One region of the Micromonospora sp. NPDC049523 genome, then DNA from elsewhere that is predicted to be linked to it. Evidence: predicted binding sites of a transcription regulator. Region 1 holds the regulator's gene; each other region holds the start of a gene.
What was found. The regulator HrcA, encoded in region 1, represses chaperone genes, less so after heat shock. The targets are predictions, from matches to a motif close to GGTTNGCACNCTCNNNNNGAGNGTGCNAACC.
Positions count from the first base shown of each region.

Region 2: groL (chaperonin GroEL) is a predicted target of HrcA. The motif match lies at 3,935-3,965, and genes of this name have one in related genera.
Region 3: groES (co-chaperone GroES) is a predicted target of HrcA. The motif match lies at 6,928-6,958, and genes of this name have one in related genera.

Region 1 covers NZ_JBFAPP010000002.1:57,731-67,797, forward strand. The annotation lists gene AB0J90_RS02770 (enoyl-CoA hydratase family protein) at 1-469, opposite strand, end outside; gene hemW (radical SAM family heme chaperone HemW) at 487-1,710, shown strand; gene AB0J90_RS02780 (DUF4870 domain-containing protein) at 1,785-2,504, opposite strand; gene hrcA (heat-inducible transcriptional repressor HrcA) at 2,757-3,779, shown strand; gene dnaJ (molecular chaperone DnaJ) at 3,880-5,013, shown strand; gene AB0J90_RS02795 (hypothetical protein) at 5,504-6,142, shown strand; gene AB0J90_RS02800 (hypothetical protein) at 6,129-6,590, shown strand; gene AB0J90_RS02805 (hypothetical protein) at 6,590-6,931, shown strand; gene AB0J90_RS02810 (16S rRNA (uracil(1498)-N(3))-methyltransferase) at 6,941-7,675, shown strand; gene AB0J90_RS02815 (glycoside hydrolase family 3 C-terminal domain-containing protein) at 7,686-10,067, opposite strand, start outside.
Region 2 covers NZ_JBFAPP010000009.1:63,188-73,254, forward strand. The annotation lists gene AB0J90_RS15920 (S8 family serine peptidase) at 1-518, shown strand, start outside; gene AB0J90_RS15925 (GNAT family N-acetyltransferase) at 574-1,566, shown strand; gene AB0J90_RS15930 (hypothetical protein) at 1,816-2,010, shown strand; gene groL (chaperonin GroEL) at 2,064-3,686, opposite strand; gene AB0J90_RS15940 (cold-shock protein) at 4,505-4,708, opposite strand; gene AB0J90_RS15945 (GNAT family N-acetyltransferase) at 5,024-5,665, shown strand; gene paaN (phenylacetic acid degradation protein PaaN) at 5,730-7,403, opposite strand; gene AB0J90_RS15955 (GNAT family N-acetyltransferase) at 7,470-8,510, opposite strand; gene thrC (threonine synthase) at 8,833-10,067, opposite strand, start outside.
Region 3 covers NZ_JBFAPP010000014.1:81,445-91,511, reverse strand. The annotation lists gene AB0J90_RS22375 (ROK family transcriptional regulator) at 1-1,146, opposite strand, end outside; gene AB0J90_RS22370 (ABC transporter permease) at 1,178-2,440, opposite strand; gene AB0J90_RS22365 (ATP-binding cassette domain-containing protein) at 2,437-3,255, opposite strand; gene AB0J90_RS22360 (substrate-binding domain-containing protein) at 3,436-4,530, opposite strand; gene ybaK (Cys-tRNA(Pro) deacylase) at 4,984-5,466, opposite strand; gene AB0J90_RS22350 (methyltransferase domain-containing protein) at 5,477-6,739, opposite strand; gene groES (co-chaperone GroES) at 7,091-7,405, shown strand; gene groL (chaperonin GroEL) at 7,487-9,121, shown strand; gene AB0J90_RS22335 (molybdopterin-dependent oxidoreductase) at 9,281-10,067, shown strand, end outside.

The DNA of each region.
Region 1 (10,067 bases):
CGCGCGGCTGCAACCGGGGCAGAACGGTCGCCGAGATCACCGCCGGGATCACCCCGATCCGTACCTCGGTGAAGGCGAAGGTCGCCTCGGACGTACAGACGGCGATGTCGGCGGCGGCGATCAGCCCCAGCCCGCCCGCGCGGGCCGGCCCGGCCACCCGGGCGACGATCGGCTTCGGGCACTCCCGCACCGCGGCGAGTACGTCACCGAGCTTGCCGGCGGGCACCGAGCCGCTACTGAACGCCGCCGCCGTTTCCTTCAGGTCGGCGCCGGAGCAGAAGACCGGCCCGGTGTGTGACAGGACCACCGCACGTACTGTGTCGTCCGTCACAGCGTCGTCCAGTGCGGCGAGTAGCTGGCTCATCAGCGGTGTGGAGAGCGCATTGCGGTTGTGCGGGCTGTCCAGCGTGAGGGTGGTCACCCCGGGTGAGGTCGACACCCGGACGAGCGTGTCGGGGGCTGCGGTCATGCCGGCACACTAGTCGCATGCCCGGCGTCCTTCCCGAAGGTGAACCCGTACCCGCTGACGGTTCGCTGCCCCGTACCGCCCTGACCGCCGTCGGCGCCAGGGGGTTCGGGGTCTACGTGCACGTGCCCTTCTGCGCCAGCCGGTGCGGATACTGCGACTTCAACACGTACACGGCCACCGAACTCGGCGGTGGTGGCGGCCGGGACGGCTACGCCGACTCGGTGCTGGCCGAGCTGGCGTTGGCCGGGCGGGTGCTCGGCGAGGCCCCGCCGCGCCGGGTGGACACCGTTTTCGTCGGCGGCGGCACCCCGACCCTGCTGCCCGCCGACGAGCTGGCCCGGATCCTCGACGGGATCGACCGGACCTGGGGGCTGGCCGCCGACGCCGAGGTCACCACCGAGGCGAACCCGGAGTCGGTGACACCGGAGTCGCTCAAGACGCTGCGGGCCGCCGGTTACACCCGGATCTCGCTGGGCATGCAGTCCGCCGCCGCCGGGGTGCTCGCCCTGCTGGACCGCAAGCACACCCCCGGCCGGGCGGTGCAGGCCGCGCTGGAGGCGCGTGACGCCGGCTTCGACCACGTGAACCTGGACCTGATCTACGGCACGCCGGGCGAGACCGCCGAGGACTTCGCCGCCTCGCTGGCGGCGGTCACCGAGGCGGGCGTCGACCACGTGAGCGCGTACGCCCTGATCGTGGAGGACGGCACCCGGCTGGCCGGTCGGATGCGGCGCGGCGAGCTGCCGTACCCCAGTGACGACGTGGCGGCGGACCGCTACCTGGCCGCGGAGGCCGCCCTCGGCGCGGCCGGTTTCTCCTGGTACGAGGTTTCCAACTGGGCCCGCACCGCCGACGCCCGGTGCCGGCACAACCTGCTCTACTGGACCGGCGGGGACTGGTGGGGCCTCGGGCCGGGGGCGCACAGCCACGTCGGCGGCGTGCGCTGGTGGAACGTCAAACACCCCACCGCGTACGCGTCCCGCCTGGCCGCCGGGGAGTCTCCCGGTCACGCCCGGGAACTGCTCACCGGGGACGACCAGCACGTGGAGGACGTGATGCTGCGGCTGCGCCTGGACTCGGGGCTGCCGTTGGCCGGGCTCGACGACGCCGGTCGGCTCGGCGCGGACCGGGCCCTGGCCGACGGCCTGCTGAGCGGCCCCGAGTACGCGGCCGGCCGGGCGGTGCTGACCCTGCGGGGCCGGCTGCTCGCCGACGCCGTGGTACGTGACCTGCTGCCCTGACCTCCGGTCGGGCCCGCGCTGGCTCGGGCCGGTCCGGACCGACCCGAGCCAGCGGATCTTGCCTGCCTGACGGCTTACTTCACCAGGCGGTACGTCATCGGGTACTGGTAGAGGGTGCCCTCGTTCGCCCGGAGGCCGCCGATGACCGAGAACACGATGATCACGATCCAGACGATGAGGGGGAGCAGACCGAGCGTGCAGATCCCGAGGATGACCGCGATCAGCATGACGACCGCCCAGGTGATCTGGAAGTTCAGCGCCTCGACCGCGTGCGCCCGTACGGTCGGCGACCTGTCTCCCTTGGCGAGCAGCGCGATCAACGGGGCGATGAAGCCGACGGCGATGCCACCGAAGTGCGCGATCAGGGCCCAGGTCTTGTCGTCGCTGTTCGCGTAACCGGTCGGGGCCGGGCCGCCGGGGTAGCCGCCGCCCGGGGGGTAACCACCGGTGTTGTAACCGGGGGTGTAGCCACCGGGTGGCGGGTAGCCACCGCCCGGGGCCCCGGCACCGGGGTAGCCGGCGCCGGGGTAGCCGGCGCCGGGCGGCGGGTAGGCACCCGGCGGGGGTTGGCCACCCGGCGGCGGGTAGCCACCCGGTGGGGGATAGCCACCGGCCGGCGGCGGCGTGCCCGGTGCGCCGTACTGCGGTGCGGCCGGAGGCGGGCCGTATCCGGGCGGGGGCGCCTCGTCGGGACTCGAGTACGAGCCCGGCGGCGTGAACGGAGTAGTCGGCGGTTCCGGCGGCGGATAACCGCCGGGGCCGCCCTCTCCGGGAGGGCGGGGTGGTTCAGTCATGGGGGTCACGGTAGGGGTATCGATCAAACGACGCCAACTACCACGAGTGACTTCACTGGACAATTGCTGACTGAAGCTGTTATGCCGACAGGGGGTCGGATACCGTCCACCAGATCACTCAAGATCTCCGGCCGGGCCAATGGTTGATCATCACAACCGGTCGGACCCACGTCGTAGACTGGCACTCGTTACAGTCGAGTGCCAGACTGGTGGGCCGGGTGCTCGCACCGACCCGGTCGCAGGGAGGTGAGGATGGGTCTCGACGACCGCAAGCTCGACGTGCTGCGCGCGATCGTGGAGGACTACGTATCCACCCAGGAGCCGGTCGGCAGCAAGGCCCTGGTCGAGCGGCACCAGCTCGGCGTGTCACCGGCGACCGTCCGTAACGACATGGCCGTGCTCGAAGAAGAGGGCTACATCCGGCAGCCGCACACCAGCGCCGGCCGGGTGCCCACCGACCGCGGCTACCGGCTGTTCGTCGACCGCCTCTCCCGGGTCAAGCCGCTCACCCCGGCCGAGCGCCGGGCCATCGAACGCTTCCTGGTCGGCGCCGTCGACCTCGACGACGTGGTGCACCGTACGGTCCGCCTGCTCGCCCAGCTCACCCGGCAGGTCGCCGTGGTGCAGTACCCGAGCCTGGCCCGTTCGTCCGTGCGCCACCTGGAACTCGTGCCGATCTCCACCACCCGGCTCATGTTCGTCATGATCGCCGACACCGGTCGGGTCGAACAGCGCCTGGTGGAGATGCCCGCGCCGCTGCTCGCCGACGACGTCACCGACCTGCGCCGGCTGATCAACGAGAAGCTCGTCGGCAGCCGGCTCTCCGACACCCCGCCGCTGGTCCAGGCACTGGTCGACGAGGTAACACCCGACCTGCGCCCGGCCATGGCGACGCTGGCGACGGTCCTGCTGGAGACCCTGGTCGAGCGGCACGAGGAACGGATCGCCCTGGCCGGCACCGCCAACCTGACCCGCGGCGGCCTGCTCGACTTCCAGGGCTCGCTGCGACCGATTCTCGAGGCGCTGGAGGAGGAGGTCATCCTGCTCAAGCTCTTCGGCGAGGTCGAACCCAGTACGCTCCGAATTCGGATCGGCGACGAAAATGAGATCGACAACCTGCGCGCCACCTCGGTGGTGAGCACCGGGTACGGCACCGGCAGCAACATCCTCGGCGGGCTCGGGGTGCTCGGGCCTACCCGGATGGACTACCCCGGCACCATCGCGACCGTACGCGCCGTGGCCCGATACGTGGGCGACCTACTGGCACAGAACTGACGGGCACCGGTGCAGCGGGCGGCACCGGCACGGAACTGATCAACAAGCTGACCTGACGACACCGGCGGACGGCACGACTGACATGGGGACACGGAACACAGTGGCCAAGGACTACTACGGGATTCTCGGCGTCAGCCGGGAGGCCTCCGACGACGAGATCAAGCGCGCCTACCGCAAGCTGGCGCGGCAGTTCCATCCGGACGTCAATCCGGATCCGGAGGCGCACGAGAAGTTCAAGGACATCAACGCCGCCTACGAGGTCCTCTCCGACGACCAGAAACGGCAGATCGTCGACCTCGGCGGGGACCCGTTGGCCCCCGGCGGTGGCGGCGGCGGTGCCGGACCCGGCGGAGCGGGCCCGTTCGTCGGCTTCCAGGACATCATGGACGCGTTCTTCGGTGCCGCGGGCGGCAGCCGTGGGCCCCGTCCACGTACGCGTCCGGGTGCCGACGCCATCCTGCGCCTCGAACTCGACCTGAACGAGACGGCGTTCGGCGTCGAGGCGCCGATCACCGTCGACACCGCCGTACTCTGCACCACCTGTGCCGGTGCGGGCACCGCCGCCGGCACCCACCTCGCCACCTGCGAGGCGTGCGGTGGGCGCGGCGAGGTCCAGTCGGTCCAGCGGACCTTCCTCGGCCAGGTCGTCTCGTCCCGGCCGTGCACGGTCTGCCAGGGCTACGGCACCGTCATCCCGCACCCCTGCCCGACCTGCGCCGGTGACGGGCGGGTCCGTACCCGCCGGTCGCTCACCGTCAAGATCCCGGCCGGGGTCGAGGACGGCATGCGGATCCGCCTCGCCCAGCAGGGTGAGGTCGGCCCCGGTGGCGGCACCGCCGGTGACCTCTACGTCGAGATCCACGAACGCACCCACGACGTCTACTCCCGCAAGGGCGACGACCTGCACTGCCGGGTCACCGTGCCGATGACGGCGGCGGCGCTGGGCACCCGGCTCACCATCAAGACGCTGGACAGCGACGAACCCGTCGACGTCAAGCCGGGCACCCAACCGGGCAGCACGCTGCGGCTGCGCGCCCGCGGCGTACCGCACCTGCGTGGCACCGGACGGGGTGACCTCTTCGTCCACCTGGACGTGCGTACGCCGACCAAGCTCGACGCCGACCAGGAACGCATGCTCCGCGACTTCGCCAAGACCAGAGGCGAGGAGGTCGCCGAGCTGAGCAAACAGGGCGGCTTCTTCTCCCGCATGCGAGACGCCTTCAACGGCCACTGAGCCCCGCTCGGGCTCACGGTCCGCGCACGTGTAGAGAAAGAGTGGCTATTCCTCCGGGGATAGCCACTCTTTCTCTACACGAGGGGCTGCCGCCGGGGTGAGGGAGGGGGTGGGGGCCGTTCGGACGGTGGTGGGATGTCGCTTGTGGAATTTATGGTCGCCTTGCTCTGCGGCGACCTGCCTTCCTTAGGGAATCGAGCGGGTCGCGGGCTCGGACAGGGAGGGCGACATCGGCGGCAGGTCGAACAATGGTTCCGGCGCAACCACCACCGGCAATTCGGGGCAGCAACCGGTGACGGTCGCGACGAGGTCGGGATACGGCTCGATGTTGCGCCGAGTTGTTCCTATCCTCGTCACCGGGTGGGAGGGCGCGGGCAAGACCAGGCTCGCGGACGTGTGGGAGAGCGCGAAGCGGCGTACCGCCCCGGACACCGACAAGAGCGAGTCTTCGGAACCCCATCTACTCTCGCTTCGCCGTAGGCGCTGGTGGTTGCTGTCACGTCAGGTCTGGGTCGAACTCACCGTGGCGCCGGGCCAACTGGGATCCAGTCCGCGTACGGACACCTTCCGGAACTTCCTGCACCTGCCGCGCCGGCCGGTCGGCGTGGTCCACGTCGTCTGTTGGGGATACAACGAGCCCTGGGGCGGCCGGAACGCCGCTGGCGTCCGGGAGGCGCGGCGGACCCGGAAACGTAAGAAGGGGCCGGTCGACGTGCCGGCCGAGCGGCTTGCCTATCTGCGGCAATATCACCTGCGACTGGAGTTGCAGGAGTTCGTCGAGGTCTGCGACAAGCTGGCCGCGGTCTGGAAACCGGGCCGGAACAAGGAGACGAAGTTCTGGCTGATCGTCGCGCTGGCAAAGGCCGACCTTTATCCGGATGACCTCGACCGGGCGCGGGCGTATTACGGCCCCGACGCCAAGTCCGAATTCGGGCGTACGCTGCGTCGGCTCCAGCAGCGGGTGCCCGGACTGGAATGCCGGGTGGTCCCGGTGAGCAGTGGTCCGACGACGTACGGCGAAGATCTTGATTTGGGGTTCAGGGTCGAACCGGCGCTCGACGCGACGCAGTCCACGAAGATGCTGGACGACTTCTGGATAGCGGTGGAGGAATTCTGTGGAGCGCGATGACGACGGTTCCCGTACGTCGGACGAGAAGGAGTTGACCGGGGAACTCTACGACCGTTATCTGGCTCGGGCCGAGGATCTGCTGTTCCAGGCGGACCGGCAGCGGGAAGGGGTCCGGATCTACCGCGCCCTGGGGGTGCTGTCGGCGGTCTCGGCGATGCTGCTGGCCCTGGGCTCGCTGGTGGTGGCCCCCGGCGGAACCATGGAGATCGTGGCCAGGCTGGTCGTCGGTGGTGTCGTCGCGGTGGCCGGCTTCACCGCCGTGGAGCGGTGGCTGGTCCGTCCCCGCCTCGGCTTGGCGTTGCGGGACGAGGAGGCGATGGTGGAGGCCGTCACCCTGCTTCGCGACGTCCATCCGCTGCTCGCGGAACAGGAACAGTGGGACTACGTACGGGAGCGGGTCTCCCGGGCACGTCTGTCGCGCTTCCCGATCGGGCTGCGGAGAATCTGATGTCGTCGGGAAATGCGCTGAAACTGCTCTTCGAGCGGGTACTTCCGGGTGCCGGGGCGATCGTCTCACTCGTGATCGTCATCATCAGGCTGGCCGGGGAGCGGGCCGCCAACAAGGTGGACGGGGAGTTCATCGGCGCGCAGTTCTTCGTCGGCGCGACCGGCCTGTGGTTCGTCTACTCGGCGATCGCGCCTCCGGACGAGGAGGGGGTGATATTCGACATGGGCAACAGCCGGGTCTGGGCGTACGTCTTCCTCGTCGCCGGTCTGCTCCTGCTGCTGGTCTCCGTCGTCGCCTGGGTGGATGCCGCCGGATCCGCCGCTGCCCAGGGCGCCGGTTAGCCTTTCTCCGTGTCGGTGCCGTTGTTTCTGGTGGAAGCCCTGCCTGCGGGGGAGTCGTTCACGCTCGGTGGGGCGGAGGGGCATCACGCGGCCACCGTGCAGCGGTTGCGGGTCGGTGAGGAGTTGCTGCTCGCCGACGGGAAGGGCGGCACGGCCGCCGCGTCGGTGACCGCCGTCGGCCGGGGCACGCTGGAGCTTCGGGTCGCCTCTTTCGCGTACGTCGACGCGCCCGACCCGCGACTGGTGGTGGCCCAGGGGATCGCCAAGGGCGACCGGGGCGAGTTGGCCGTACAGGCGATGACCGAGGTCGGGGTGGACGAGATCGTGCCCTGGGCGGCGTCCCGTTCGGTGGTGCAGTGGCGCGGTGAGCGGGGTGGCCGGGCCAGGGAGAAGTGGGCGGCGACCGCGCGGGAGGCGGCCAAGCAGGCCCGCCGGCCGTGGTTGCCGGTGGTGGCCGGAGCACCGGACGAGTCGACCGGGCGGGTGGTGGACCGGGTCGCCGGGGCGGCGGCCGGTTTTGTGCTGCACGAGGAGGCGACGGTCGGTCTCTCCGCCGTGGACCTGCCGTCGACCGGGGAGATCGTGCTGGTCGTGGGGCCGGAGGGTGGCGTCACCCCGGCCGAGGTGGCGGCGTTCGAGTCCGCCGGTGCGCGGGCGGTACGGCTCGGTCCGGCGGTGTTGCGTACGTCGACCGCCGGGGTAGCGGCACTCGCCGTCCTGTCGGCCCGACTGGGGCGCTGGTAGCGGGTACGGCCTACTCGGTGACGTCGACCGTGGCGGTCAGGCGTACGTCGGCGACGCCCCGGGCCGCCTCGACGGTGTAGTGACCGGGGACGGTGGACCACTGACCGGCCCAGACCTGGGTCGAGCGGGCGGCCAGCGGCACCCGTACGGTGATCGTCTCGTCGGGTGCGGCGGTGACCGTGGCGAATCCGGCGAGTTGCCGGGTCGGGCGCTGCGGGTCCGGCTCGCTCGGACCGACGTAGACCTGCACCACCTCACGCCCGGTACGCGTCCCGCTGTTGCGCAGCGTCACCACCGCGACCAGGCCACCACCACCACCACCGGAGTCGGATTCGACGGTCAGCGACTCGTACGACCAGGTGGTGTAGCCGAGGCCGTGGCCGAACGGGAACAGCGGCTCTGCCCGCCAACCCCGGTAGCCGACGAAAACGCCCTCGTCGTAGTCGAGTTTGCCGTCGACCGGGGTGGTGGAGAGGACGGGTACGTCGTCGGCGTGCCGGGGCCAGGTGGTCGGCAGCCGCCCCCCGGGCTCGGCCCCACCGAGCAGTACGTCGGCGAGCGCGGCACCCGCCTCCTGCCCGGGGAACCAGGTGAGCAGGATCGCCGCCACCTCGTCGGCCCAGGGCATCAGCACCGGTGAGCCGGCGTTGACCACGACGACCGTACGCGGATTCGCTGCCGCGACCCTGGTCACGAGTTCGTCCTGGCGGCCGGGCAGGGCCAGCGTGGTCCGGTCGAAGCCTTCCGACTCGACCTGCTCGGTGGTGCCGACCACCACCACCGCGATGTCCGCCTCGGCGGCGGCGCGGGCTGCCGCGTCGAGCAGTTCGTCGGCGTCGGCGGTCGGTTCGGCGTGCCCGAGGGCGAACTGCACGAAGCCGGCCATCCCCTCGACCACCTGCTGGGTGAGGGTCACCTCGACCGGTTCGCCCTCGACCATGGTGATCGGGAAACGCCGTTCGACCGGGGCGAAGAACGTGACCGTCGGGTCCTGGTTTTCGTCGAAGACCGGCCCGTCGAAGATCGCGGTGCCGGCGACGCTGAGGCTGAACATCCCGAACCCGTCGATCGCAAGCTGGTGCTCGCCGCCGGTCCGTGGCGTGTGGCGGGCGGTCAGCTCCACCGACGCCAGGTCCGCCGGGTCGACCCCGTCGGGCAGGCCGCCCATCCACCGGACGATCGCGGTGCCGAGTTCGGCCCGGTAGAGCACGTCGCCGCCGGCTCCGCGCAGGGTCGCGGTGATCGGGGACCACTGTGCGCCGGTGGCCGCCGGGAGCTTCGGCCGGGGGTCGGCGCCGATCGCGTACGTGACCTCGGCGTCGGGCAGTGCGGCGGTGAGCCCGGCCAGCGGCGAGACGACCCGGGCCGGGGTGACCGCCGCACTGCCACCGCCGAGGATCCGGGCGTCGGTGGCGAGCGCTCCGGAGACCGCGACCCGCCGCAGCGTGGCCCGGTCCAGCGGCAGCAACGGGCCCTCGTTGCGGGCGAGCACGAACGAGCGGGTCGCGATGTGACGCGCCACGTCGGGTCCGTGCAGCGGCGCCGGCCGGTCGTCGGGTTCCACCGCCGGGGGTACGCCGTCGAGCAGGCCCACCCGTGCGGCGAGGCGCAGTACCCGCCGTACCTTGTCGTCGACCACGTCCTGGGCGACGTGGCCGGCGCGTACGGCGGCGACCAGTTCCGGTCCCCACGGGTCACCGTGGGCGGGCATCACCACGTCGAGCCCGCCGTTGGCGGTGCCCACCGCGGACCGGGCGGCGGTCCAGTCGGAGACGATGAACCCGTCGAAGCCCCAGCGCTCCTTGAGTAACCCGTGTTGCAGTTCGGCGTGCTCGGTCATGGTGGAGCCGTTGACCCCGTTGTAGGCGGCCATCACACCCCACGCCCCGGCGGCAACGATCCGCTCGAACGGGGCGAGGTACAGCTCGTGCAGGGCCCGCTCCGACACCCGTACGTCGATGGTGAAGCGGTCGGTTTCGGAGTCGTTGGCGACGAAGTGCTTGACCGTTGTGCCGACGCCCTGGTCCTGCACCCCGGTCACGTAGCCGGCGCCGATCTCGCCGGTGAGCAGCGGATCCTCGGAGTAGCACTCGAAGTGCCGGCCGCCGAGCGGGCTGCGGTGCAGGTTGACCGTAGGCGCCAACAGCACGTGTACGCCCTTGCGCCGCGCCTCCTGGCCGAGCAGCCGCCCGGCTTCCCTGGCCAGCTCCGGGTCCCAGGTGGCGGCGAGCGCGGTCGGGCTCGGCAGCGCCACCGACGGATCGTCCGGCGCCCAGCCGGTCCCGCGTACGCCGATCGGCCCGTCGGACATCACCAGCGAACGCAACCCGATCTCGGGGAGTGCGGGCAGCGTCCACCAGTCCTGACCGGACAGCAGCCGTACCTTCGCCTC
Region 2 (10,067 bases), on a different contig from region 1:
ACGCCGGGGCACTCCGCCCGGCAACGGCCGCCTTCGCCGCGGCCGGCATCTTCTTCACCGCCGCCGCGGGCAACACCGGGCCGGGCTGCGGATCGATCGACGACCCACCGGCGCCGTACGCCGATGTTTTCACCGTCGGTGCGGTGGACCGGGAGCGGCAGGTGGCGCCGTTCTCCAGCCGGGGGCCGGCGGCGGGTGGCGCGGCCAAGCCCGACCTGGTCGCGCCGGGCGCCGACGTGCTGTCGGCGATGCCCGACGGCGGGTACGCCACGCTCAGCGGCACCTCGATGGCGACGCCGCACGTGGCGGGGGTGGTGGCGCTGATGTGGTCGGCCAACCCGGCGCTGGTCGGCGACCTGGACCGGACGTGGCGGATCCTGCGGGACACCGCCACATCGGTGCCGTCACCCGAGGGCGATCCAACCGTGCCGGACGCCACCTGCGGCCCGTCGAGCAACCTGACCGGCGCCGGCCTCGTCGACGCGTACGCGGCCGTCCAGGCCGCCCAACAGCGGTGAGGAAGGATCGGGGCGGGCAGCAGAGCGGGGTGACCATGTCCTAGGGTCGGCGGTCGTGGATCACGATTTCTCGATCATCGAGCTGACCGACGACGACGTGCCCGCGGTGGTGGCCCTCTGCGGTGAGGCGCTGGACCTGCCGGACGACGCGGCCGAGGCGGGCGTGATCGTGGCCCGGTTGCGGGACACCACCACGCTGCCGGGTGCCCCGACCCGCCGCCGTACGGTCGGTTTCGTCGCCGTCGTCGGATCCGCCACGGTGGGCGTGGTGCTCGGCTCGATCGCCCACCGTGACTCGTCGCTGGGTCACGTGGACCTGATCGCGGTACACCCCGATCACCGCCGACGCGGAATCGGGCGGGCTCTGCTGGCCCGGATCGAGGGTGCGCTGTCCGGCCTCGGTGCGGGCGAGGTGCTGCTGGCCGGCAACCCGCCGCACTACGCCTGGCCCGGCATCGACGTGCGCTACACACCGGCGATCTGTGCCGCGATGGCGCTCGGCTACCAGCAGGAGAACACCGCCTGGAACATGACGGCCGACCTGTCGTACGACGAGTCGCCGGCACTGCGCAGCACCGAGCCCGCCGAGCAGCGGCTGGCCGAGCAGGGCATCACCGTACGGCGGGCCGAACCGGACGACGCCGCGATGCTGGTGGCTTTCGCCCAGGAGACCTTCGGGGCGGCCTGGGGCGGGGAGGTCGCCGACTCGATCGGGCGGGCGGGCGCCGGCTGCCACATCGCCGTACGGGACCGGGTCACCACCACCGGCGAGAGCCCGGAGGACACCGCCGGCAGCCCGGAGGTCGAGGTGCTCGGCTTCGCCGCGTACGGGTCGTCCCGGCCGAACTGGTTCGGGCCGATGGGCACGGCGCCGGCCGCGCAGGGGCTGGGGATCGGCGGGGTGTTGCTGCGTCGCTGCCTGGCTGATCAGCGGGCGGCCGGACATCAGCGGGCGGAGATCGGCTGGGTCGGCCCGGTTCCGTTCTATGCCAGCAACTCCGGCGCGCGGATCGAACGGGTCTTCTTCCTCTACCGCAAGCAACTCTGACCGGGACTACCGCAAGCAACCCTGACCCGGACTACCGCAAGCCACCCTGATCGGGATTACCGCGAGCAGCTCTCACCGGCACCGCGAACCACTCCGGTCGCCACGAAAAGGGCGAATAGGAGATATCCGTTTATAGTGCCGTTTCTCAGCACTGACGCCTCCCTGGCTCCTACCGTTTGAGCCAAGGAGGAAGTCATGGCGAACGACGACGAACCGACTGACGATCTCCCTCCGGCCACCTGGGCCAGGATGGCAGCGGAGATCCCCGCCGAAACGCCGGCACATCGCCTCGATTACGGCGACGCGGAGCAGCGTGCGGAAATGGATCGGTTGGACGAGCTTTCGACCGATGAACCGCTGGAGATGGTCGACGCCCCGATCCAGATCAGGAAGCCGTTCTCCCGAGCAGACAAGCAACGCAATCAGCGACGACTGCCAACATGACGTAAGGGGCGGACCGCAGTCGCGGTCCGCCCCTTACCGATGTTGCGTTGGACTCAGAAGTCCATGTCTCCGCCGCCGGGGGCAGCAGCCGGAGCCGGGTTCTTCTCCGGCTTGTCGGCCACCACTGCCTCGGTGGTCAGGAACAGTGCCGCGATCGAGGCCGCGTTCTGCAGCGCCGAACGGGTCACCTTGGCCGGGTCGATGATGCCGGCCTTGAGCAGGTCGACGTACTCACCGTTCGCGGCGTTCAGGCCGTGGCCCGCCTCGAGGTTGCGGACCTTCTCCACCACGACGCCACCTTCGAGGCCGGCGTTGACGGCGATCTGGCGCAGCGGGGCGTCGAGCGCGATCTTGACGATCGTCGCACCGGTCGCCTCGTCACCCGAGAGGTCCAGCTTGTCGAAGGCGGTCTTGCCGGCCTGCACCAGCGCGACACCACCACCGGGGACGATGCCCTCTTCGACGGCCGCCTTCGCGTTGCGAACGGCGTCCTCGATGCGGTGCTTGCGCTCCTTGAGCTCGACCTCGGTGGCCGCGCCGACCTTGATCACCGCAACACCGCCGGCCAGCTTGGCCAGGCGCTCCTGCAGCTTCTCGCGGTCGTAGTCCGAGTCGCTCTTCTCGATCTCGGCGCGGATCTGGTTGACCCGACCCTGGATCTGGTCGGCGTCACCGGCACCGTCGACGATCGTGGTCTCGTCCTTGGTCACCACGACCTTGCGGGCGCGGCCCAGCATGTCGAGGCCGATGCCGTCGAGCTTCAGGCCCAGCTCCTCGCTGATGACCGCGCCACCCGCGAGGATCGCGATGTCGGTCAGCATCGCCTTGCGGCGGTCGCCGAAGCCCGGAGCCTTGACGGCGACGGACTTGAAGGTGCCCCGCACCTTGTTGACGATGAGGGTGGCCAGGGCCTCGCCCTCGACGTCCTCGGAGATGATCAGCAGCGGCTTGCCCGACTGCATGACCTTCTCCAGGATCGGGAGCAGGTCCTTCACCGAAGCGATCTTGCTGTTCACGATCAGGATGTAGGGGTCGTCGAGGACGGCCTCCATACGCTCCGGGTCGGTCCAGAAGTACGGCGAGATGTAGCCCTTGTCGAAGCGCATGCCCTCGGTGAGCTCAAGCTCGAGCCCGAAGGTGTTGCTCTCCTCGACGGTGATGACGCCTTCCTTGCCGACCTTGTCCATCGCCTCGGCGATGATCTCGCCGACGGTGGTGTCACCGGCGGAGATCGACGCGGTCGAGGCGATCTGCTCCTTGGTCTCGACGTCCTTGGCGAGCTTGGCCAGCTCCTCCGCCACCGCCGCCACCGCAGCCTCGATGCCCCGCTTCAGGGCCATCGGGTTCGCGCCGGCCGCGACGTTGCGCAGGCCCTCGCGTACCAGCGCCTGAGCCAGGACGGTCGCCGTCGTCGTGCCGTCACCGGCAACGTCGTCGGTCTTCTTGGCGACCTCCTTGACCAGCTCAGCGCCGATCTTCTCGTAGGGGTCCTCGAGCTCGATCTCCTTGGCGATGCTCACACCATCGTTGGTGATGGTGGGGGCACCCCACTTCTTCTCGAGCACGACGTTGCGGCCCTTGGGGCCGAGCGTCACCTTGACGGCGTCGGCGAGCTGGTTCATGCCCCGCTCGAGGCCACGGCGGGCCTCTTCGTCGAACGCGATGATCTTGGCCATACGGCGTTGTCCTCCTGGACACTCACGGCCACCCGAGCCGGTTGGTCCCGGATCGGCCGCCTGACTTCGCACCTTCGGACGTCACTACTGCGCTGGCGCGCGGTTTGGTCCGGCGCGATTGCACCGGACCGACTCCCGCGCACTAGGCGGCAGTGACGTCCGTCGGTCGGGCCGGACAGCCCGCGACGACCGGCCATCTGCCCCGCCCCCGTCACCGGTGACGCGACCGTGGCCCTAACCGCCCCGACCTCTGGCACTCACACCGCGCGAGTGCCAATCACTTGTTTAGCACTCTCCCATGGCGAGTGCAAGCGAGTGTGCCGCAGCGGGGCCGGTCGGCCGTACCTCCGCGCGCGATCGGCCACCCCGCCGACCAGGGACATCGCCGCCGGGAGTGGCGTACGCCCACGCCCGGGCCGTACGGGTCGACGCGGTACGGGCAGCGCGTGGACGACGTACGGGTGCAGGCGGGCAACGCGGAGGTGAACATCGAGCGGATCCGGCAACCACAGACGAGCCGAAACGGCAAAATGCGACGAAAGACCCGGAGCAGCACACGCTCGGACACCACACGAGCCATCCCGCCCCAGCGGTCGTCAGCGGGAGCCACCGGAGCCCGCAGCGCGACGACCGGAAGGCAGCCGGACCGGCCCTCAGGATCGACAGCTACCCGGCAGCGGCCACCGATGGAAGCAGAGATGCGACAGCGGCGCCGTACTCCACGGGAGACCGACGCCCTGTCGATATCGATTCCGGCTGTGATTGTCGGTTGCATTCGGTCGGGACACCCGACCGGTCGGACGGTTCAGGCGAACCGGTCAGGCGAGGAGGCGCACCTTCTCCGCCTGCGGCCCCTTCTGGCCCTGGGCGATTTCGAACTCCACCCGCTGCCCGTCGTCGAGCGCCTTGTAGCCATCCATCTCGATCGCGGAGAAATGGACGAATACGTCCTGCCCGCCGTCGACCGCAATGAAGCCGTAGCCCTTTTCGCTGTTGAACCACTTGACGGTGCCCTGTGCCACGGTGCACTTCCTCACTTCGATCGTGCTGGGTCAAACACCCCCGGTGCCGACGTACGCCGGCCGGAGCCACCGACTCGGGACCCATATCGATCCCCGAATTCGGCAACCGAAATCGCACGCTACACGAGGTCCGACCGCAGTGCACTACCCCAAAAGGGACAGCACGCGCGACGCGTACCGCGACTGGCGGCGATTGTGCTGACATCGTCCGACGTCTTTACGTCGTACAATTGATCATGTATCTCGCGAAGTGCGACGCGACCGTGATCGGCAATCCGGTTGCCCGCCGGGGTCGGTCGAGGGTAGGCATGCCCCATGACCAGCCTGCCTGCGTCCGCCGCGACCGCCCCACCGGAGGCGTCCGCCACCGCCCGCACACCGGCCACGGACGTCCCGGCCGGTAGCGGCACCGGGGGCTCCGACCACGGTGGTGGCGTCGACGACCGCCCGCGGGTCCGGCGGATCCGACCCACCGACACCGCCCGCATGCGCGCACTGCGGCTGGAGATGCTCGCCGACGCGCCGCTCGCCTTCCTGGAGACCGTCGCCGAGGCCGCCGCCCGCCCACACGCCGAGTACGCGAGCCGGGTACGCCAGAACGCCTTCGGAAGCCAGATCGCCGCGTTTGTCGCCGACCCCCCGTCGGGCCACCCCGACGGCCGGCTCCTCGGACACGCGGGCGGGCACGCCGTACCCGCCGAGCCGGGGCTCACCGTGATCTTCGCCGTCTACCTCACCCCGGCACGACGGGGCACCGGCCTGCTCACCGACCTGATCGAGGCGGTGGCGGCCTGGTCGCGGGCATCCGGGCGACCGGAGCTGATGCTGGAGGTGGTGGTGGGCAACGACCGGGCGATCCGCGCCTACCAGCGGCTCGGCTTCGTCGACACCGGCGTCCGGCTGCCACACCCCCGCATACCGACCCTGACCGAGCTACAGATGCGCCGCCGCGCCTGAACCGACCGGGGCCGCGGTGCGGGAAAGGGCCCCTGGAGCGATTTCCAAGGGCCCTTCCTCGCGCTCAGACGTGGCGGCGGGACTGGACCACGCGGAAGCGGCCGGCGACGTACGCGCCGTCGGTCAACGCGGCGTTCGCCGCCGGGTTGGCACCGCTGGCGTGGAAGTCGGAGAAGGCCGCGGACTGGTTGACGAACACGCCGCCGGTGAGGTTGCAGGACAGGTGCACCCCGGCGTCCAGTGCCGCCGACTCGGCCGCGTCGAGCACCTTGTCGTCGGTGGCGTAGACCGCCGCCGTCAGCGCGCCGCGTTCCCCCACGGTCTTCCGCAGGATCTCCAGGCTGTGCGCGGTGGAGTCGGTCGCGATCGCGAACGAGATAGGCCCGAACCACTCCCGGCCGTAGGTCGACACGGCGTCCGCGCCGAGCCGCACGATCGTCGGCGTACGCACAACCGCCTCGGAGTACGTAGGGTGCTCGACCGTACGCGAGGCCAGCACGACCTCGCCGACGCCCGCCACCTCGTCCAACCGGGCCAGTACACCCTGGTTGACGATCGCCCCGGTGAACTCCACCGCGCGGGCCGGATCGCCGGTGAGCTTCCCGACCGCACCGGCAATGCCGGCGGTGACCTCGTCGAAGCTCTTGTGCCCCTGGTCGGTCTCGATGCCGGCGGCCGGGATCAGGATGTTCTGCGGCGTGGTGCACATCTGTCCGCTGTAGAGGGTCAGCGAGAAGCCGATGTTGCGGCACATGCCGGCGAAGTCGCCGGTGGAGTCGACCACGATGGTGTTGACGCCGGCCTTCTCCGTGTAGACCGCGGCCTGGCGGGCGTTGTCCTCCAGCCAGTCGCCGTACTCGGTCGAGCCGGTGAAGTCGATGATCCGGACCTCCGGGCGCAACGCCAGCGTGGTGGCCAGCTTCTCGCCCGGTTCCTCGGCCGCAAGCAGCACCAGGTTGGGGTCGAACCCCGCCTCGGCAAGCACCTCGCGGGCGTACCGGACGGTGATCGCCAGCGGCAGCACCGCGCCCGGGTGCGGCTTGACCACGACCGGGTTGCCGGTGACCAGCGACGCGAACAGGCCGGGGTACGAGTTCCAGGTCGGGAACGTGTTGCAGCCGATCACCAGTGCCACGCCCCGGGGCACCACGTGGAAGGTCTTCACCATCCGCAGCGGCTCGCCCTTGCCCGCCGGCTTCTCCCACTCGGCGCTGCCCGGATGCCGGGTCATCTCCGCATACGCGTACGCGATCGCCTCCAGCGCCCGGTCCAGGGCGTGCGCCCCGCCGGCCTGGAACGCCATCACGAACGCCTGCCCACTGGTCGCGTGTACGGCGTTGGCCAGTTCGAAGATGTGCCGGTGCAGCCGGGCCAGGATCTCCAGGCAGACACCGGCCCGGGTCTGCGGCCCGGCGTCGCGCCAGCCGGGCAGGGCCGCGACGGCGGCTCCGACCAGCGCGTCGGCGGTCCCGTGCGGGTAGCGCACACCCAGGTCGATCCCGAAGGGGCTGACCTCGGTGGCCACCCGGCCCGCGGTGCCGGGCTGGTCGAGCGGGAAGTCGGCGTCCAGGTAGGCGCGGAAGGCCGCCTCGCCCTCGGCGGCGGCGGTCTCGCCGTACACCCGGGGGCTGGGCGACTCGGGGAAGGCCGACCAGTACCCACGTTCGGTGATCGCGGTCAGCGCCCGGGCGAGGGTGTCGGCGTGCGTGGCGTAGAGGGGATGCGGGGTCTCCGTCATCCCGTCATCATGCACCAGCGCACCCGACACCCCCTCGCTGTGCCCTCCGCCGTGTCCGGCGGCCGGTCAGAGGGTGAGCTGCCAGTTGTTCCAGGCGTCGACGGGTCGGAAGCCGATGGCCTCGTTGATGGAGATCATGTAGTCGTTGACGCCGGCGTTCCAGGTGTCGATGATCCGCACGGCAGGTTGGTGCGACATGACGTACCGCAGGTTTTCGATCTTGGCGATGGTGCCGAGCCGGTGGCCTCGGTGGTCCGGGTCGACGATCGTGATCTGCTGGTACGCGTGCCAGTCGGGCGTCGCGCCGACGTCGATCATCGTCCAGGCGACCACCCTGCCGGAGGCGTCGTGGCGCAGCGCGCTGCTGTACCCCTGCCGGCCGCGTACGACCAGGAGCTCGTCGACCTTGCGGATCCGTTCCCGGTCGGGCTTCACGGCCTCCCATTCCAGGTCACCCATTGGCGCGTCCTGGACCAGCCGGCCGTCGAGATAGGCGATGTCGTCGAGGTACTCGTCGGGCGTCGGACCGATCCACCGGACCAGCGAGTACCCGTCGGCCCGGAGCCAGGACGCGGCCAGCAGCTCGTCCAGGTGCGCCTGGTCCAGCGTGTCGAGGTCCAGCCGTCGCCGGATGTCGACCAGGGCGTTCTTCGCCCCGAACGAGGTGGCGAACTCCCGGCCGGGCTCGACCCGGGCCGGCTCACCGGGCAGCGGCCCCTGGGACATCCCGTTCACCCGCGTACGTCCCAGTTCCCGCACCGTACGCGCCGCGTACTCGTACAGCGCCCGGCCGATGCCCTGGCGCCGGTAGTCCGGCAGCACCTCGATGTCCAGCGAGGCCTTCTCGGTGTTCTCCAGCTGGGGCAGTTCGATGCTCAGGTATCCGACCGCCCGGCCGTCGAGGTGAGCCAGGGCGAACCGCATCTCCTCACCGGGCATCGGATGGCGGAGCTGACCGAAGAAGCGTTGGCGACAGAGCGGCGGGAAATCCGGCACGTCGGCGGCGACGATCGCGGACCTGAGCGCGTACGCCTGCTCGACCGCGAGGTCGTCGGCGACGTCGAGTGGCGTGACGGTGAGGGCTGTGGGGGTGGCGGCGGTGTCCATGTCCCCGAGGGTGCCCGGCCCCAGCGACGAGCGCGACCGAATTAGGCCGGGGGTGTTGGTCGGGAGGACGATCGCACAACGCCTCCGGCGCTGGGTCGTAAGAACTTCAAAAGTCTACGGCGATACGCCCTCCCGCACGGAGCATTTTGCGTCGCCCGGTTCGTGCCGTCAAGCCCTCGCCGGGGTATTTTGCTAACGGGCGGCAAATCGGCAGCTACCCACCGCATCCGACACATCCGCCGATCAGCCTAGTTGTCCCGGTCCGATCGGCTGACGGCAAGCTCCGTCGAGCGGGCCGCCATCAGCCGTCGGACCAGCGGGTTCAGCCCAGCAGACCGGCCTCGCGGGCGGCCTTCAACGACGGCTTCACCCGGTACGTCGGCCCCACCAGCGACGCCACCGCGTCGATCGTCTTGAGTCCCTCGCCGGTGTTGTAGACGACGGTCTCGGCGGCCGGGTCGAGCCGCCCACTCGCCACCAACTTGCGCAGGCAGGCGACCGTCACCCCGCCCGCTGTCTCGGCGAACACCCCGGTGGTACGCGCCAACAGCCGGATCGCGTCGCGGATCTCGTCGTCGTCGGCGTACTCCATCCAGCCGCCGGTACGCCGCACCGCCTCCAGCGCGTACAGCCCGGCGGCGGGGTCGCCGATGTTGAGCGACTTGGCGATGCCGGTCGGCTTGACCGGCACGATGGTGTCGGTGTTGTCGTGCAGGGCGGTCGCGATCGGGTTGCAGCCGGCCGACTGGGCGCCGAACACCTTCCAGCCGTTGGCCGGCGCCTCGACCAGCCCGATCTCGACCAGCTCGCTGAACGCCTTGTCGATCTTGGTCAGCAGTTCGCCGCTGGCCATCGGGATGACCACCTGCTCGGGGATGCGCCAGCCGAGCTGCTCGGCGACCTCGTACCCCAGGGTCTTGGAACCCTCGGCGTAGTACGGCCGCACGTTCACGTTGACGAACGCGGTGTCCTCGAACTCGTCGGTCTCCACCAGCTCGCCGCAGAGCCGGTTCACGTCGTCGTACGAGCCGTCGATGGCCACCAGGTCGCCGCCGTAGACCGCGGTGGTGATGATCTTCCCCTGCTCCAGGTCGGCGGGGATGAACACGATCGACGGGACTCCGGCGCGGGCCGCGTGCGCGGCGACGGAGTTGGCCAGGTTGCCGGTGGAGGCGCAGGCGAACCGGTTGAAGCCCAGGCCACGCGCGGCGGTCAGCGCCACCGAGACCACCCGGTCCTTGAACGAGTGGGTGGGGTTCGCGCTGTCGTCCTTGACCCAGAGCGGCGCCGTGATGCCCAGCTCGGCGGCGAGGTGCGGGGCGGCGACCAGCGGGGTCAGGCCGGGGTCGAGGGTGACCCGGCTTGCCGGGTCCTGGCCGGCGGGGAGCAGTGCGGCGTACCGCCAGATGTTCTGCGGCCCGGCCTCGATGTCCGCCCGGGTGACCTTCGCCAGTGCATCCTGGTCGTAGGCGACCTCGAGCGGGCCGAAACACTCGTAACAGGCATGCTGCGCAATCAGCGGATACTGCGCACCGCAGCCCCTGCAGACCAACGCGC
Region 3 (10,067 bases), on a different contig from region 1:
GAAGGCCAGTTCGGCGGCACCGATCAGCACCGCCTCCTCGCTCAACTGCGGGGTCCGCAGCCGTACGTGGTCGCGCGGTACGGGCAGCGCCATCGCGTTGAGCCGGCTGCGTACCTGGGTGGCGGCGGCGAGGTAGATGTCCCGCAGCGGCCCGCCGAAGATCACCACGTCCGGGTTGAAGATGTTGATCAGGTTCGCCACACCGAAACCGAGCCAGTCGCCGACCTGCCGTACCGCGGTCTTCGCGCTCGCGTCCCCGTACGCCGCGGCCTCCACCACCGCGCGGGCGGCGTCGTGCCCGATCGCGCCGCCCCGGCCGGCGGCCTGGAGCAGCGCGTACTCGCCGATCTCGGTTTCCCAGCAGCCGCGTGAGCCGCAGCCGCACGGCTGGCCGCCCGGATGCACCACCATGTGACCGACCTCGCCGCCGAAGCCGCCGTGACCGGTCAACCGCCGGCCGCCGACGATGATGCCGGCGTCGACACCGACGTCCTGGTGCAGGTAGATCACGTTGTCCAGACCGGCCGCCGCGCCCCGGGTGTGCTCGGCCAGGGCGCTGACGTCGGCCGCCCGGTTCACCAGGATCGGCCGGTTCGAGTCCAGGTCCGCGGTGAGCACCGGGCCCAGCGACCCGTCGACCCAACCGGTCGGCGGATGTACGTGCACCGCACCGTCCCGGCCCCGCATCATGCCGCAGACCGCGACGCCGCCACCGACGTAGACGGAACCCTTCGGCACCGCCTGGAGCATCTCCTTGAGGAAGCCGGCCAGCACCGGCACCACCTCTTCGGCGGGCACGTCCGGTGGTCGGGCCACCTCCCGGCGGTCGAGCACCACACCGCCGAGCCCGACCCGTGCCACCCGCAGCCGGTCCACCTCGATGCTGCACGCGTACGCGTAGACCCGTGCGGACTCGGGCCGGACGACCAGTGACGGTCGTCCGGCCCGGCCGGTTTCCCGTGGTGCCCGTTCGCTGACCAGGCCGGCGGCGGTCAGCTCGGCGGTCAGCGCGCCGATCGTGCTGCGGTTGAGCCCCAGCGCGGTGGTGAGTTCCGCCCGCGAGGTCGCGCCGTGCACGTGGACGTAGCGGAGCAGCGCGCCCAGGTTCTGGCGGCGGACTTCCTCCTGGCTAGGCCCGGCGCGCATCGGTCGTTCACATCACTTTCGAGAGACAGCGTCATCTGTGTCCGGTGGCGGCGGCACGTCTTCTGGAGAGTGCATCCACCCCGGCCGCGGCCAACAGCACCAGGCCGGTGACCACGAACTTGACGCCGGAGCTGTAGCCCAGCAGGCCCATCCCGTTGTCGATCACCGCGACCACCGCGCCACCGAGGACCGCGTCGAACACCCGGCCCTTGCCGCCGAAGAGGCTGGTGCCGCCGATCACCGCCGCGCCGACCGCGTAGAGCAGCACGTTACTGCCACCCGTGTTCGGGTCCACCGACCGGCCACGACTGGCCGCCACGATGCCGCCGATCGCGGCCAGCAGCGAGCAGATCACGAAGACCGAGATGCGGATCCGGTCCACGTTGATACCGGCCCGACGGGCGGCCTCGGCGTTGCCGCCGACCGCGTAGACGTGCCGGCCGTAGACCGTGCGCTGCAGCACGAAGGTCAGCACGACCAGCAGGATCGCGATCAGCGGTACGACGATCGGCATGCCCTTGTTGGACGTGATCAGGGTGTTGATGCTGCGTTCCTGGTTCAGGATGTACGTCGCGATGCCGACGAGCAGGGCGACCGCGGCGATCCGGGCCAGCACCACCAGGAACGGGTCGACGATCAGGCCGCGTGCCTGCCGGGTGCGGTAGCGGACGAGCTGCACGGCGGCGTAACCGAGCACCGCGACCAGGGCGAGCAACCAGCCGATCACCGGCTTCACGTTGCTGTTCTCGATCGAGACGATGACCTTGTCCTGCACCGAGATGTTGGTGCCGCCCTTGATGAGCAGCAGCACCACGCCCTGGAAGGCGAGGAACGCGGCGAGGGTGACCACGAAGGACGGGATGCCGACCTTCGCCACCAGCACGCCCAGCACCAGACCGATCACCACACCGGTGACCAGGGCGGCGATCAGCGCGCCGTACCAGGGCCAGCCGTGCAGGGTGAGCAGCACCGCGAGTACGGAGGCACAGACGCCGCTGGCGAAACCGGCGGAGAGGTCGATCTCGCCGAGCAGCAGGACGAAGACCAGCCCCATCGCGATCAGGATGACCGCGGCGCCCTGCGTGAACAGGTTGGCGAAGTTGATGGCGGAGAAGAACTCCGGGCGGGCGATCGAGAAGCCGATGCAGAGCACCACCAGCCCGAGTACGGCCGGCAGCGCGCCGATGTCGCCGCCACGTACCCGGCCGATGTAGTCGCGCACATGGTCGTTGACCGTCCGCGTCGGTAGGGGCACCGGCTCCTCGCGTACCGCGGTAGGGGTGGAGGTGCTCATTGCTCGGCTCCAGGGGTGATGAGTTCCGTGTGACCGGCGCCGCTGCTGTCGCCGTTCTCGGACCGCAGGCCGAGATCACCGCTGCGTCCTGCGGTGATCAGCTCGACGATCTGCGAGTGGGTGATGTCGGTGGTCTTGACCTGGGCCACCGACCGCCCGAGGTAGAGCGCGGCGATCCGGTCCGAGACGGCGAAGACGTCGTTCATGTTGTGCGAGATGAGTACGACCGAGAGTCCGTTGTCGGCCAGCCGCCGGACCAGTTCCAGCACCTGAGCGGTCTGCGCGACGCCGAGCGCGGCGGTCGGCTCGTCGAGGATGACCAGCTTGCTGTTCCAGAGCACGGCCTTGGCGATCGCCACCGTCTGCCGCTGCCCGCCGGAGAGGCTGGCCACGAGCTGGCGCAGCGACTTCACCGTGCGGACGGACAGGCCGGCGAGGGTCTCCGCGGCGAGCCGTTCCATCGTCACCTCGTCCAGGACCAGCCCGCTGGTCTTCTCCCGGCCGAGGAACATGTTCTGCACGATGTCGAGGTTGTCGCAGAGCGCGAGGTCCTGGTAGACGACCTCGATGCCGAGCGCGGCGGCATCCCGCGGGTTGTTCACGGTCACCGGCTTGCCGTCGAAGATGAACTCGCCACCGTCGATGGCGTAGATGCCGCTGATGCACTTGACCAGCGTGGATTTGCCGGCGCCATTGTCGCCGACGAGCGCGGTCACCTCGCCGGGGTATGCGGCGAAGGCGACGTCGCGCAGGACCTGCACGGGACCGAAGTTCTTGTCGATCCCGCGCAGCTCCAGCAAGGGTGTCGCGGACACGGTGGGTCTCCTTTTCACAGGTGTCCGATCGCGGGGTGTTCCGGTCGCGGGGTGTCCGTTCGCGGGGCTCCGGTCGCGAAGGTCCGATCAGGCAGCCCGGTCGGGTCAACCCGGTGTGCCCGTCCACCGACCTACGGTCGGCGGACGGGCACGGTGACTCCGATCGGGGTCAGAGCAGGGTCAGCTGATCCCGGCTGCGGTGCAGGCGGCGGCGTACGCCGCGGTGCACAGCTCTTCCTTGGTGACGAAGCCGTCGTCCACGACCGCCTTGACGTTCGACTTGTCGATGGCCTTCGGTGCGAGCAGGACCGACGGCACGTCACGCCCGCCCTCCGGGTCCTTGACCGTCTGGCCGACGTCCTTCTTCTCGCCCTTCGCCAGCGCGATGGCCAGCTCCGCGCCGGCCTGCGCCTCCTGCTTGATCGCCTTGTAGACGGTCATGCACTGGTCACCGGCGAGGATGTTCTGCAGGCCCTGGACGGTCGCGTCCTGGCCGGTCACCGGGACCTTGCCGTTGAGGCTGTTCTTCTTCAGCACGGAGATGACCGCGTTGCCGAGCCCGTCGTTCGCGGCCAGCACGCCGTCGATCTTGCCACCCTGCGAGGTCAGGTTCTGCTCGAAGATGGTGCCCGCCTGGGCGTTGTCCCAGCCGGGGACGGAGGTGTCGGGGCCCTTGACGTACTCCTTGGAGTCGTACTTGGGCTGGAGCACCGAGTCGTAGCCGTTCTTGAACAGCGTGGCGTTGTTGTCGGTCGGCGAGCCGTTCAGCTCGGCCACGACCGGGTTCTTCACGCCCTTGTCGGTCAGGCACTTGACCAGGCCCTCGCCCTGCAGCTTGCCAACCGCGACGTTGTCGAAGCTGACGTAGTACTGGGCCGAGCCGCCGAGGGTCAGGCGGTCGTAGTCGATGGTGGCGACGCCCTGCGACTTCGCCTTGTCGAGCACGGCCTTACCGGTGCCGGAGTCCAGGTTCACGATCATCAGGGCGGTCGCGCCACCGGTGATCATCTGGTCCGCGATGGTCTGGAACTGCGACTTGTCACCCTGCGCGTTCTGGATGACGTACTCGACGCCCGCGGTCTTGAAGGCCTCTTCGAGGTACTTCCGGTCCGCGGTCTCCCAGCGGTCGGACGAGGCGCTGTCCGGCAGGATCACGCCGATCTTCGGGGTCTTGGCGCCGCCGCTGCCGGCGTCGTCGGAATTGTCGCCGCAGGCCGTCAGGGCACCGGTGGCCAGCAGGCCCACGGCGGCGATGGTGAGGATCCCTTTGCGCATTGCTCGGGTCCTTTCGAGGGGTGGGGTTCGGTCCGCTGAGTCGTTGCGTGGTGCGGCGTCTGGTCGGTGCGGTCGCCGCCACTGCAGGGGTGTTCAGAGTGGGCCGTACTTACTTTTGTTGTGTCCGGCAACGTATTGCGCTCGTGGGGTGAGGCACAAGAGTGCCGAGGCCACGAGTTTTGTTGCCTGCGATAACAATTCAGCAACGCGACTGACACCGGCCCGTCATGGACCTGAATCGCCTGGGCGGATCGTGCCGATTTGCCGCCCGGTTCGGGGTGCGGCGAGCCAAATGACCGAACCGTGGCGCGAAGGGGTTCCGTGTCGGCTCACGCCGTACGGCCGAGTGCTATCAATTTTGTGTAAGAAAGAGCACAGAGCGCAACGACGGTCATCGACGGACCAAGTAGCGGCAAGTAGCCGCAAGACGGTCGATAGTGGGCAGTTCGCGGATCAGCCGCCGGCGGCGATCGACGCGCTGATTGCGCTGGTCAGGCGGATCAGATCGGCCGGTGCGAGCTGGAGTTGGAGGCCTCGGCGACCGGCGGAGACGTACACAGTGGAAAAGCTCTCCGCTGATGAGTCGATTACGGTGGGTAGTCGCTTCCGTTGGCCCAGGGGGCTGATCCCGCCCCGGACGTAACCGGTGGTCCGTTCGGCCAGGGTCCGGTCGGCGAGTGCCGCGCGTTTGCCGCCCACCGCCGCCGCCAACGCCTTGAGGTCCAACTCCCCGGTGACCGGTACGACCGCCACGGTCAGCGTCCCGTCGACCTCGGTGACCAGGGACTTGAACACCCGCTCCGGCTCCACCCCGAGCGCCGCGGCCACCTCCGCGCCGTAGCGCGGCGACTCCACCGGCACGTCGTACGGGTGGGTGGTGTGCGCGACCTTCTGCTTGACCAGCAGTGCCGTTGCCGGGGTCCCCTGACCTGCCACGGCCGGGACCCTACCGGGTCGGCGCCACCGGCTGACAGACCAGCACGGTGGGCGCGCCGGCCACCCGGGTCAGCACCAGGCTGGCCGGCTCGCTGCCGGCGAGCCGCAGATCGCGCCGGAGCCGCTCCGGATCCACCGCCGAGCCCCGTTTCAGGATCTCCACCCGGCCGACCCCGCGCCCCCGCAGCAGGCTGCGCAGCCGCTTCAACGAGAACGGCAGCACGTCGGTGATCTCCAGGCAGCGGCCGAACGGGGTCGGCATCGGCGTGTCCGCGTACACGTAGGCGATGTCCGGGTCGGCGAGTGTGCCGTCCACGGTCACGGCGAACTCGGCGACCAGGTGGGCCCGGACCACCGCGCCGTCCGGGTCGTAGACGTACCGGCGGATCGGGCCGACTGGTGCCTCGACCGCACCGGTCCCGGTGAGCTCGGCCACCCCGACCTCGCTGTCCTCGCCGGCAGCCGTCTCACCCGAGCGTTGGGCCGGGGCCCTCGCGCTACCGGCGGCAGCAGGGGGTCGGAGCAGGGTGGCCCGGCGGGGGGAAGCGGCGAGCGGGCCGCACCAGAGGGTGGCCTCGACGAGTTCCCGGTCGACGCTGACCCACTCCGCCTCGGCGCCGGGCGGGATCAGTGAGTGGTCCAGGCCGGGCGCGACCTTCACCACCGTGCACGGCACCCGCCGGGCCAGGCCGAGCACGAAGTCCCAGGGCGGGGAGTAGGCGGCCGGGTCGAAGATCCGTCGACCGCCGCTCGATCGTCGGGCCGGATCGCAGAAGACCGCGTCCATCCCGGTGAGGTCGAAACCGGTGGCGTCGGCGCACTCGACGCTCAGACAGCCGGCCAGCCCGGCCGCCTCCGCGTTCGCGGCGGCCAGCGCGGCGGTGGCCGGGTCGGCCTCCACCCCGTACACCCGGATGCCGGCACGGGCGGCGGCGAGCGCGTCCGCGCCGAGGCCGCAACCGAGGTCGGCCAGGGTGCGTACCCCGGCGGCCCGCAACCGGCGCGCCCGCCGGTCGGCGACCACCGCCCTGGTCGCCTGCTCCAGGCCGGAGCGGGTGAAGAACATTCCGGCGGCGGCCGGTCCGAACTTGCCGACCGCGCGGCGGCGCAGCTCGGCCTGGGTGAGTGCGGCGGCGGCGAGCGGCCCTGGCAGGCCCGCCGAGCGGAGCGCGGTGGCGGCGGCCAGCGGGTCACCGCCGGCCAACTCGGCCGCCGCGGCGAGCGCGGTCAACCCGACCGGAGTACGCAGCGCGGCGAGCTGGTCGAGATCCATCGAGCCATTGTGAGGCAGCACACGCCGGATGTGAGGCAGTACACGTCGATCGCTGGTGGGGCGAGCGAGGCGCGCGGAAGGTGCGGCGAAGCCGGTCCGCCGGTGGCCTGGTAAGGGGTTTCACCGAACACGCCGGCTGTCATGTTGGCACTCTCCTTGACGGAGTGCTAGCCACCGGCATAACCTGCCGTTAGCACTCTCAGTCTGAGGGTGCCAGCTTCCGGGCTCCGGTCCGGTGGCTGAAACGCCAGGCGGACCGGCTCCCGCGACGACGGACCCGCCCGGTGGCATGTGGCAGATTGACGCTGGCCGGCTTGCTGGTCAGCACAGAAACCAGTACCCCAGGAGGGTATGCCCGTGACTACCGCGACCAAGGTTGCGATCAAGCCGCTCGAGGACCGGATCCTGGTCCAGGCGAACGAGGCTGAGACGACCACGGCGTCGGGCATCGTGATCCCCGACACCGCCAAGGAAAAGCCGCAGGAGGGCACTGTCCTCTCCGTCGGCCCGGGCCGCATCGACGACAAGGGCAACCGGATCCCGGTTGACGTCAAGGTCGGCGACACGGTCCTCTACTCGAAGTACGGCGGCACCGAGGTTAAGTACGCCGGCGAGGAGTACCTCGTACTCTCCGCCCGCGACGTCCTCGCGGTCATCGAGAAGTAGTGATCTGACCGATCAGTGATCACTGCCCCGGACCGGCATGCCGGGCCGGGGCAGTGCTGTGTGAAGGGACCCGAGTAAAACATGGCGAAGATTCTGAGCTTCTCGGATGACGCCCGGCACCTGCTGGAGCACGGTGTCAACACGCTCGCCGACACGGTCAAGGTCACCCTCGGCCCGCGCGGGCGCAACGTCGTTCTGGACAAGAAGTTCGGTGCACCGACGATCACCAACGACGGCGTGACCATCGCCAAGGAGATCGAACTCACCAACCCCTACGAGAACCTCGGCGCGCAGCTGGTCAAGGAGGTGGCGACCAAGACCAACGACGTCGCCGGCGACGGGACCACCACCGCGACCGTGCTGGCCCAGGCGCTGGTCCGCGAGGGCCTGCGCAACGTGACCGCCGGGGCGAACCCGACCGGTCTCAAGCGGGGCATTGACGCGGCCGCCACCAAGGTGTCCGAGGCGCTGCTCGCCAAGGCCGTCGAGGTCGGCAGCCGGGAGTCGGTCGCGCACGTGGCGACCATCTCCGCGCAGGACGCGACCATCGGCGACCTGATCGCCGAGGCGATGGAGCGGGTCGGCCGCGACGGTGTCATCACCGTCGAGGAGGGCTCCACCCTCGCCACCGAGCTGGAGGTCACCGAGGGCCTGCAGTTCGACAAGGGCTTCATCTCGCCCAACTTCGTGACCGACGCCGAGTCGCAGGAAGCGGTCCTCGACGACCCGTACATCCTGATCACGACTCAGAAGATCTCGGCCATCGAAGAGCTGCTGCCGCTGCTGGAGAAGGTCCTCCAGACCAGCAAGCCGCTGCTGATCGTGGCCGAGGACGTCGAGGGCCAGGCCCTGTCCACGCTCGTGGTCAACTCGATCCGCAAGACCGTCAAGGTCTGCGCGGTCAAGGCCCCCGGCTTCGGCGACCGCCGCAAGGCGCTGCTGCAGGACATGGCGGTCATCACCGGCGCCGAGCTGGTCGCGCCCGAGCTTGGCTACAAGCTCGACGCGGTTGGCCTCGAGGTGCTCGGTAGCGCCCGCCGGGTCGTGGTCGACAAGGACAACACCACGGTGATCGACGGCAAGGGCCGTGACACCGAGGTGGCCGACCGGGTCGCCCAGATCCGCAAGGAGATCGAGGCTTCGGACTCCGAGTGGGACCGGGAGAAGCTGGCCGAGCGGCTGGCGAAGCTCTCCGGTGGCATCGCGGTGATCAAGGCCGGCGCGGCGACCGAGGTCGAGATGAAGGAGCGCAAGCACCGCATCGAAGACGCGATCGCCGCCACCAAGGCCGCGGTCGAGGAGGGCATCGTCCCCGGCGGTGGCGCCGCACTGGTGCAGATCGCCTCGGTGCTCGACGACGACCTGGGCTTCACCGGTGACGAGAAGGTCGGTGTCTCGATCGTCCGCAAGGCGCTGGTCGAGCCGCTGCGCTGGATCGCCCAGAACGCCGGTCACGACGGTTACGTGGTCGTGCAGAAGGTCGCCGCCAGCGACTGGGGCTTCGGCCTCAACGCCGCCACCGACGAGTACGTCGACCTGGCCAAGGCCGGCATCGTCGACCCGGTGAAGGTGACCCGCAACGCGGTCATCAACGCCGCGTCGATCGCCGGTCTGCTGCTCACCACGGAGAGCCTGATCGTGGAGAAGCCGGCCAAGGCGGAGGCCCCCGCCGGCGGTGGCCACGGCCACGGCCACCAGCACGGCCCGGGCTTCTGATCACCCGGTAACACCGCAACACCCGCAGTAACCGTCGAACCAGGGTAGATCCGCGTCAATGGCGTACAAAGCGCCAATCCGCGCGAATCTACCCTGGTTTGCGTCTGCCCGAGGTCCACGTCACTACCGGTCCGCTCCGTGATCGTCAACACTGGGCGGGTGAGCACCCAACAGCGCAGGTACGGCGCACTGGCCGGGATCGCCGCCGCCGCGGTCGCGATCGGCTCGGCCGAACTGGTCGCCGTACTGACCGGGGCGCGGTCCGCTCCGCTGGTCGCGGTCGGCGGGGTGGTGGTCGACCTCGTACCCGAGCCGCTGAAGCAGTTCGCGATCGACGTGTTCGGCGTACACGACAAGACCGCGCTGCTGGTCGGCACCGGGGTGCTGCTGGCCGGCTTCGCCGCAGTGATCGGTGTCCGGGCACTGCGCACCCCGCTGGTCGGGTACGCCGGCATCGCCCTGTTCGGCCTCGTCGGCGCGATCGCGGCACTGACCCGCCCCGGTGCGGGAGTCGGTGCCGTACTGCCCTCGCTGGTCGGTGCCGCCCTCGCCGCCGGAGTGCTCCGCCGACTGCGCGCCGTCCTGGTCCCGGCACCCTGGCCGGACGCGCCCCTGGTCCAATCCACCGTGCCAGCGTTGACCGGTGGCCGGAACCTCGCCGACACCCAGGAACTGGCCGGCACCCAGGAAGTGGCCGAGAGCCGGGAAGCGGTCGAGCGGCGGGAACCGGCCGAAGCTGCTCGGGGAGCGGTCGAGCGGCGGGAGCAGGCCGAGGCTGCTCGGGAAGCGGTCGAACGGCGGGACCCGGCCGAGGCTGCTCGGGAAGCGGTCGAGCGGCGGGAGCAGGCTGACCGGGAGGACCTGGCGGAGGGGCGGCGACGGTTCCTTACCGGCGTGGGCGTCACGCTGGGAGCCGCGGCGCTGAGCGGCTTCGGTGGGCGTTGGA